One region of the Mesorhizobium sp. M0663 genome, then DNA from elsewhere that is predicted to be linked to it. Evidence: predicted binding sites of a transcription regulator. Region 1 holds the regulator's gene; the other holds the start of a gene.

The links. Region 1 encodes PhoB, which activates phosphate uptake and scavenging genes when phosphate is short. Its sites were predicted from a motif close to TGTCATNNANCTGTCAT; they were not measured.
Region 2: a site for PhoB is predicted at 1,720-1,736, ahead of NKI54_RS15030 (RNA degradosome polyphosphate kinase). Genes of this name have one in related genera too.

Annotation. Positions count from the first base shown of each region.
Region 1 is NZ_JAMYPX010000005.1:104,657-108,069, forward strand. It holds gene xylF (D-xylose ABC transporter substrate-binding protein) at 1-62, opposite strand, end outside; gene NKI54_RS12680 (ROK family protein) at 349-1,593, shown strand; gene phoB (phosphate regulon transcriptional regulator PhoB) at 1,603-2,292, opposite strand; gene phoU (phosphate signaling complex protein PhoU) at 2,309-3,016, opposite strand; gene pstB (phosphate ABC transporter ATP-binding protein PstB) at 3,049-3,413, opposite strand, start outside.
Region 2 is NZ_JAMYPX010000006.1:232,629-236,041, reverse strand. It holds gene NKI54_RS15030 (RNA degradosome polyphosphate kinase) at 1-1,647, opposite strand, end outside; gene NKI54_RS15025 (zinc-finger domain-containing protein) at 1,797-2,042, shown strand; gene NKI54_RS15020 (FAD-dependent monooxygenase) at 2,062-3,294, shown strand.

The DNA.
Region 1 (3,413 bases):
ACCGACGCCAGCGCCAGCGTCATGGCGACACCCGCCAGAATGGCGGTCGTGAATTTCTTCATCATATCCTCCCTGCGCCGCGTACGGCGTGACCAATTGGCTCAAAGACCAGCTTAGAAGCTCTAATTTTTTCGAGCCTCGAAAAAATACTGGCCCGATCTCCGGCTGCTGTCAACATCGATTCTGATGGATTTTGATGACTCTGCGAGTTTTTTCGAGCGTCGGAATAAACGATGACAGCGCCACCTGCATCTGACACTATTTGCCTGCATCCGACACTATTTGTCGGACATTACCGACGGCTTCCGGTTCATGAGCGGCCGCGGCAACCGGGAGGAAAGCAAAACAATGTCGGTCGGAATCCGCCATGACGATTTGCGCCGGCGCAACCGGGCGATGGTGATCTCGGCGGTGCGCCGGGCCGGCCAGCCATCGCGTACTGAGATCGCAGCTACCACCGGCCTCAGTCATTCGACCATATCGGCGATCTCTTCCGACCTGATACGGGAAGGCATCCTCGCCGAGAGCAAGGCAAGCGAGCCCGTTTCGTTGAAACGCGGTCGTCCGCAGGTCGGCCTCGCCCTCAACCCGGAAGCGGCGGCGGTGCTGACCGTGGTGTTGTCGCTGAATTTCCTGTCGGCCGCCATTATCGACTATACGGGACAGGTGGTCGCCGAGGAACAGCGCCGGCTGGACACGCTGACCATGCCGCGCGACGAGCTGATCCGTGAATGCATGGCCATCGTCCGGCGCCGGCTGCAGGATCCAGACCTTGACGTCCGCAGTGTCGCCCGCATCGCCCTGGCGATTCAGGGCATTACCGACTCCCCTGCACGCGCCATGCTGTGGTCGCCGATCACGCCGCAGACCGACATCGCCTTTGCCGACATGCTGGAGGACGAATTCGGCATCCCGGCAACGGTGGAGAACGACTGCAACATGATGGCGGTGGCTTTGCGCTGGCGCAATCCGGATCGCTATCGCGACGACTTCATCGCCATCCTGCTTTCGCATGGCATCGGCATGGGGCTGGTGCTGAAGGGCGAACTGTTCACCGGGACGCATTCCTCGGGCGGCGAATTTGGCCACATGATCCATCGTCCGGGCGGCGCGCTCTGCCGTTGCGGGCGGCGCGGCTGCATCGAGGCCTATGCCGGCAACTACGCCATCTGGCGCAACGCCAGGCAGATGAGCGAAGACAGCGAACCGGTCGCCGACGTCAGCGACGCCGACATGCGAGCACTGGCGGCCCAGGCGCGCGAGAAAGATGGGCCGGAACGCGAGGCCTACCGCAAGGCCGGCGAAGCGCTGGGTTTCGGTCTCGGCTCGCTGTTCGCGCTGATCGATCCGGCACCGGTCGCGATGGTCGGCGCCAGTGCCGCCGCCTTCGATCTGATCGAGCCGGCCTTGCGGAAGGCAATCGCCCAGACCGCCGGCGGCCAGCATTCAGGCTCGATCTCCTTCGATACAGAGCCGAACGAATTGCCGCTGATCCGCGAAGGCTGCGCGATGCGGGCGTTAAGCTTCGTCGACCAGGAGATTTTCGCGCCGGGCGCGCAAATGAGGCCCAGCGTCAGAAAGAACGTAGCCTGACCAGGCGGGTCAATCTTCCCTGATCGCATAGCCGGCACCGCGGATGGTGCGGATGACATCCGGCATCCGGCCGTTGTTGACGGCTTTGCGCAGCCGCCCGACATGCACGTCGACGGTGCGTTCGTCGATGTAGATTGTCTCGCCCCAGACATTATCGAGTAACTGGCTGCGCGAGAAGACACGGCCCGGATGCCGCATCATGAACTCGAGCAGCCGGAATTCGGTCGGCCCGAGCCTGATTTCGCTCTTCTTGCGATAGACCCTGTGCGATTCGCGATCGAGCACGATGTCGCCGACCTTCAGCACGCTGGACAGCACTTCCGGCTTGGCGCGCCGCAGCAGCGCCTTGACCCTGGCCATGAATTCCGGTGTCGAAAACGGTTTGACCAGATAGTCGTCGGCGCCGGTCGAAAGACCGCGCACCCGGTCGCTCTCCTCGCCGCGCGCGGTCAGCATGATGATCGGCAGCCGCTCGGTTTCGGGGCGCACCCGCAACCGACGACAGAGCTCGATGCCGGAAACCGCTGGTATCATCCAGTCGAGCACCAAAAGGTCGGGCACATTCTCCTGCAAACGGATCTCGGCTTCGTCGCCGCGTGTCACCACCTCGACCTGGTAGCCTTCGGATTCGAGATTGTAGCGGAGCAGCACACCCAACGGCTCCTCGTCCTCCACCACCATTATGCGTGGTGCGATCATCGGCTGGGCACCCCCATCATGTCACCGGTGCGGACATTGTCGTTTCGTCCTGCTTCGGACGATTGACCGGCAATTGCTCGCCGGTCAGCACATAATACGCATTTTCGGCGATGTTGGTGACATGGTCGCCGATCCGCTCCAGATTCTTGGCGCAGAACAGCAGGTGCGTGCAAGCGGTGATGTTGCGCGGATCTTCCATCATGTAGGTCAAGAGCTCGCGGAACACGGACGTGTATTTGACGTCGATGCGCTCGTCGGCGGCACGCAGCTTGGCCAACGCGGCCGCATCGCCTGCAGCATATTCCTCGATGACACCCTGCACCTGGATGAGAACCAGCTGCGCCATCGCGTCGATGGAATGCGACAGGTCCCGCGGCGTGGCGCTGAGGCCGACCGCACTCACGCGCTTGGCGATATTCTTGGCAAGATCGCCGATGCGTTCGAGGTCGCCCGCCATGCGGATCGCTCCGACCACATGGCGAAGATCGTGGGCCATCGGCTGGCGTTTGGCGATCAGGGTTATGGCGCGGTCGTCCAGTTCGCGTTGACGCGCATCCATGATGGCGTCGTCGGAAACGACGCGTTGCGCCAGCACGTTGTCGGAATTCAACAGGGCCTTGGTCGCCCCGCCGACCATCGAACCGGCGAGGTCGGCCATGTCGCGGATCAGCTTGCTGATCTGCTCGAGATCCTCGTCGAAAGAAGCGACTGTGTGTTCGCCCATGGTCCTGTCCTCATATGCATGATCGGAACGGCTCAGCCGAAGCGGCCAGTGATGTAGTCCTGCGTGCGCTTCTCGCGGGGCGACGTGAAGATCTTCTCGGTCCGGTCGAACTCGACCAGTTCACCCAGATACATGAAGGCGGTCTGGCGCGACACGCGCGCCGCCTGCTGCATGTTGTGGGTGACGATGACGATCGTGTAGTCGGCTTGCAATTCGTCGATCAGTTCCTCGATCTTGGCAGTCGACAGCGGGTCGAGGGCCGAAGCCGGTTCGTCGAGCAGAATGACTTCCGGCTTCACGGCCACGGTGCGGGCGATACAGAGCCGCTGCTGCTGGCCGCCAGATAGGCTCAAGCCGCTGGCGTTGAGCTTGTCCTTGACCTCGCTCCACAGCGCGG
Region 2 (3,413 bases), on a different contig from region 1:
CATCCAGATGCGGGCGGGCCTGCCCTCCAGCGCGTGGCTGATCTCGTCCGAAATGTGCTTGAGGATGCGGTCGCGCAACGTGAACGGCGATATGGCCAGCCGCATCTGCTCGGCCGGTTCGGCATAGCCGGTGATGAAGTTGAACAGCTGGGCGACATCGCGCGCGATCGTCGGGGCGGTGGTGAAGAAGGACAGGTCGGTGTAGATGCGCGCGGTGACCGGGTGGTAGTTGCCGGTGCCGAGATGCACGTAATTGCGCAGCCTGCCATCCTCGCGCCGCACGACCAGCGACATTTTCGAATGGGTCTTCAGTTCGAGGAAGCCGAAGACGACCTGGACGCCGGCTCGCTCGAGGTCGCGGGCCCAGCGGATGTTGGCTTCTTCGTCGAAACGCGCCTTGAGCTCGACCAGCGCTGTCACCGACTTGCCGGCCTCGGCGGCGTCGACCAAAGCGCGTACGATCGGGCTGTCGTTGGAGGTGCGATAGAGCGTCTGCTTGATCGCTACCACTTCTGGATCGGCCATCGCCTGACGCAGGAACTGCACCACGACGTCGAAGGATTCGTAGGGGTGGTGGACGATGATGTCCTTCTCGCGGATCGCCGCAAAACAATCGCCGCCATGCTCGCGGATGCGCTCGGGGAAGCGCGGATTGTAGGGCGTGAACTTCAGATCGTCGCGGGCGACGGCGACGATCTCCGAGATCTGGCTGAGCGCCAGCGGACCGGTGAGCACGCTGATCCGGCTTGCCGAAACGCCAAGCTCGCCGGCGACGAAGTCGCGCAGTTCGGGCGGCATCAGCCGGTCGAATTCGATCCGGATAACCGAGCCGCGGCGGCGGCGCTTCAGCGCCGTCTCGAACAGGCGCACCAGATCCTCGGACTCTTCCTCGACCTCGATATCGCTGTCGCGGATGATACGGAACGTGCCGGAACCCTTGACCTCGTAGCCCGGGAACAGCTTGCCGATATAAAGGCCGACCGCCTCCTCGAGCGGGATGAAGCGGACATGGCGCTTGCGATCCGGCAAGCGGATGAAGCGCCTCAGCGCCACCGGCAGGCGCAAAAGCGCGCTCATTTCCTCGCCGTTCTTACGGTGGCGCAATTGCAACGCCATCGAGAAACCGAGATTGGGAATGAACGGGAACGGATGCGCCGGGTCGATCGACAGCGGCGTCAGCACCGGAAATACCTGCTCCTGGAAATGGTCCTCGAGCCAGATCTTCTCGTCCTTGCTCAGCGCATCGCGGGTGATGCTCTCGATGCCTTCCTTGTCGAGCAGCAGCATCAGCGCCGAAAGGCTTTTCTGCTGGTCCTCCTGCAGGCGCTCGACCTCGCGCAGCAATTGTTCAAGCTGCTGCTCGGGCGTGCGCCCATCCGGGCTCTTCAGCACGATGCCCTCGCGCACCTGGCCGGCAAGACCCGCAACGCGGACCATGAAGAACTCATCGAGGTTGGCGGCCGATATCGACAGGAAGCGAACACGCTCGAGCAGCGGATGATTGGCGTTCAGCGACTCTTCGAGCACGCGCCGGTTGAATTGCAGCCAGGAAAACTCGCGGTTGACGAAGCGGTCGGGATTGCCGCCTTCGCGGCTCGCCGCCTCGACGGTGATGAATTCGTTCTGCACCGGCTTCAGTTCGTTCATGGTTTCCGCTCTTCCCACACCGTTCGACAACCATAGCCTTAACCGGCTTAACTTATCCTCTGACAGGCTTTTGCGACAGTTTCATTTCATCGATCTTGCAAAGAGACGGGTTATGATCCAGATGCAATCGACAAGATCAGGAGACGACGATGGCAGGCGGTTCCATTCCCCATTTCCAGAACGATGCGGGCTATCCGGCAATCGACATCGGCGTCAAGGAATTCATGTGCACCGGCGCCAATCCGCCTTTCGACCACCCGCATGTATTTCTCGACATGGGCGACGACAATGAAAAAGTCTGCCCCTATTGCTCGACGCTCTATCGCTATTCGCCGAAGCTGAAGGCGTTGGAAACGCAGCCGCCGGGCTGCCTCTATCTCGACCAGGCCGCCTGATTCTTTCGCGACAAGCCTGATGCAGGAAACGCAGTCCCGGCAGGTGGTCATCGCCGGGGCGGGCGTCGCCGGGCTGACCGCGGCACTGGCCTTCGCCGAGCGCGGCTATCGGATAAAACTGTTCGAACAGGCGCAGCACCTCGAGGCTGCCGGCGCCGGTATCCAGCTTTCGCCCAACGCGACGCGCATCCTACGGCAGCTCGGCGTACTCGATCGGCTGCTGGCTACGGCGGTGCGGCCGGAGGCGGTCGTGCTCAAGGATGCCGCCACGCTGCGCAAGCTGGCGCGCGTACCGCTTGGCCAGGCGGCCGAAACGCGCTGGGGAGCGCCCTATCTCGTTGCCCACCGCGCGGATCTGCAGTCAGCGCTGATGCAGCGAGTTTCGGAGCAGCCCGGTATCGATCTGATCGCCGGCGCGCGGGTGACCGACATCGCAGCCGGATCGAAAGGTGTTACCGTCACTGCATCGGCTGATGGCGACACGGTCGAGGCTGGCTGTCTTTTGATCGGCGCCGATGGCGTCTGGTCGTCGGTGCGAGAAACGATTGCCCGCAACGCAGCCGATTTCCGGAGAAGCCGGTTTTCGGGCGAGCTTGCCTGGCGCGCCACGGTGGCCGCCGACAGCCCCGCTGGACAAACCTTTGCGGCGATCGGTGCGCCCGATTGTGTTACTGCATTCCTCTATTCCGGCTTCCATATGGTCGCCTATCCGGTCAGCCGTGGCACTGCCTTCAACCTCGCTGCCTTCACAAAGGGCGAGCGCATCGCCGAGGGCTGGTCGGGGCATGCCGACCCCGCCATTCTCGCCAGCGCCATGCGCGGTACCGCGCCGGCGCTGGTCCGTCTGGCGAGCGAGGCCGCGCCATGGACGGCATGGCCGATCCACACCGTCGAGCAGCGGCGGTGGACGACGCCGGAAGGCATCGCGCTGATCGGCGATGCGGCGCATGCGATGACGCCGTTTGCCGCACAGGGCGCGGCGATGGCGATCGAGGACGCGGTAACCCTTGCCGGTTTCGTTGCCACCTCGCCTGCCGATCTCAGCAGCGCGCTTGTCGCCTGGGAACAGGCGCGGCGGCCGCGCGTCGCCCAGGTCGCCCGCCGCGGCGTCGTCAACCGCCTCGCCTGGCATGCGGCCGGGCCGGTGGCGATGGCCCGCAACCTGTTCCTGGCGATGCGCTCGCCCGAAAAACTCGCCGCCGATCTCGACTGGCTCTATGGCTGGCGGGCGTTGGACGATGGCGCGCGATGATACGCACGACAGGCTGGAGGGACAGCGCCCTGGACAGCACCCCTCTCTGTCCTGCCGGACATCTCTCCCACTTGGGGGGAGATTGGCCATCACATTGGCTTTCGCCAATCTTCAAGGTT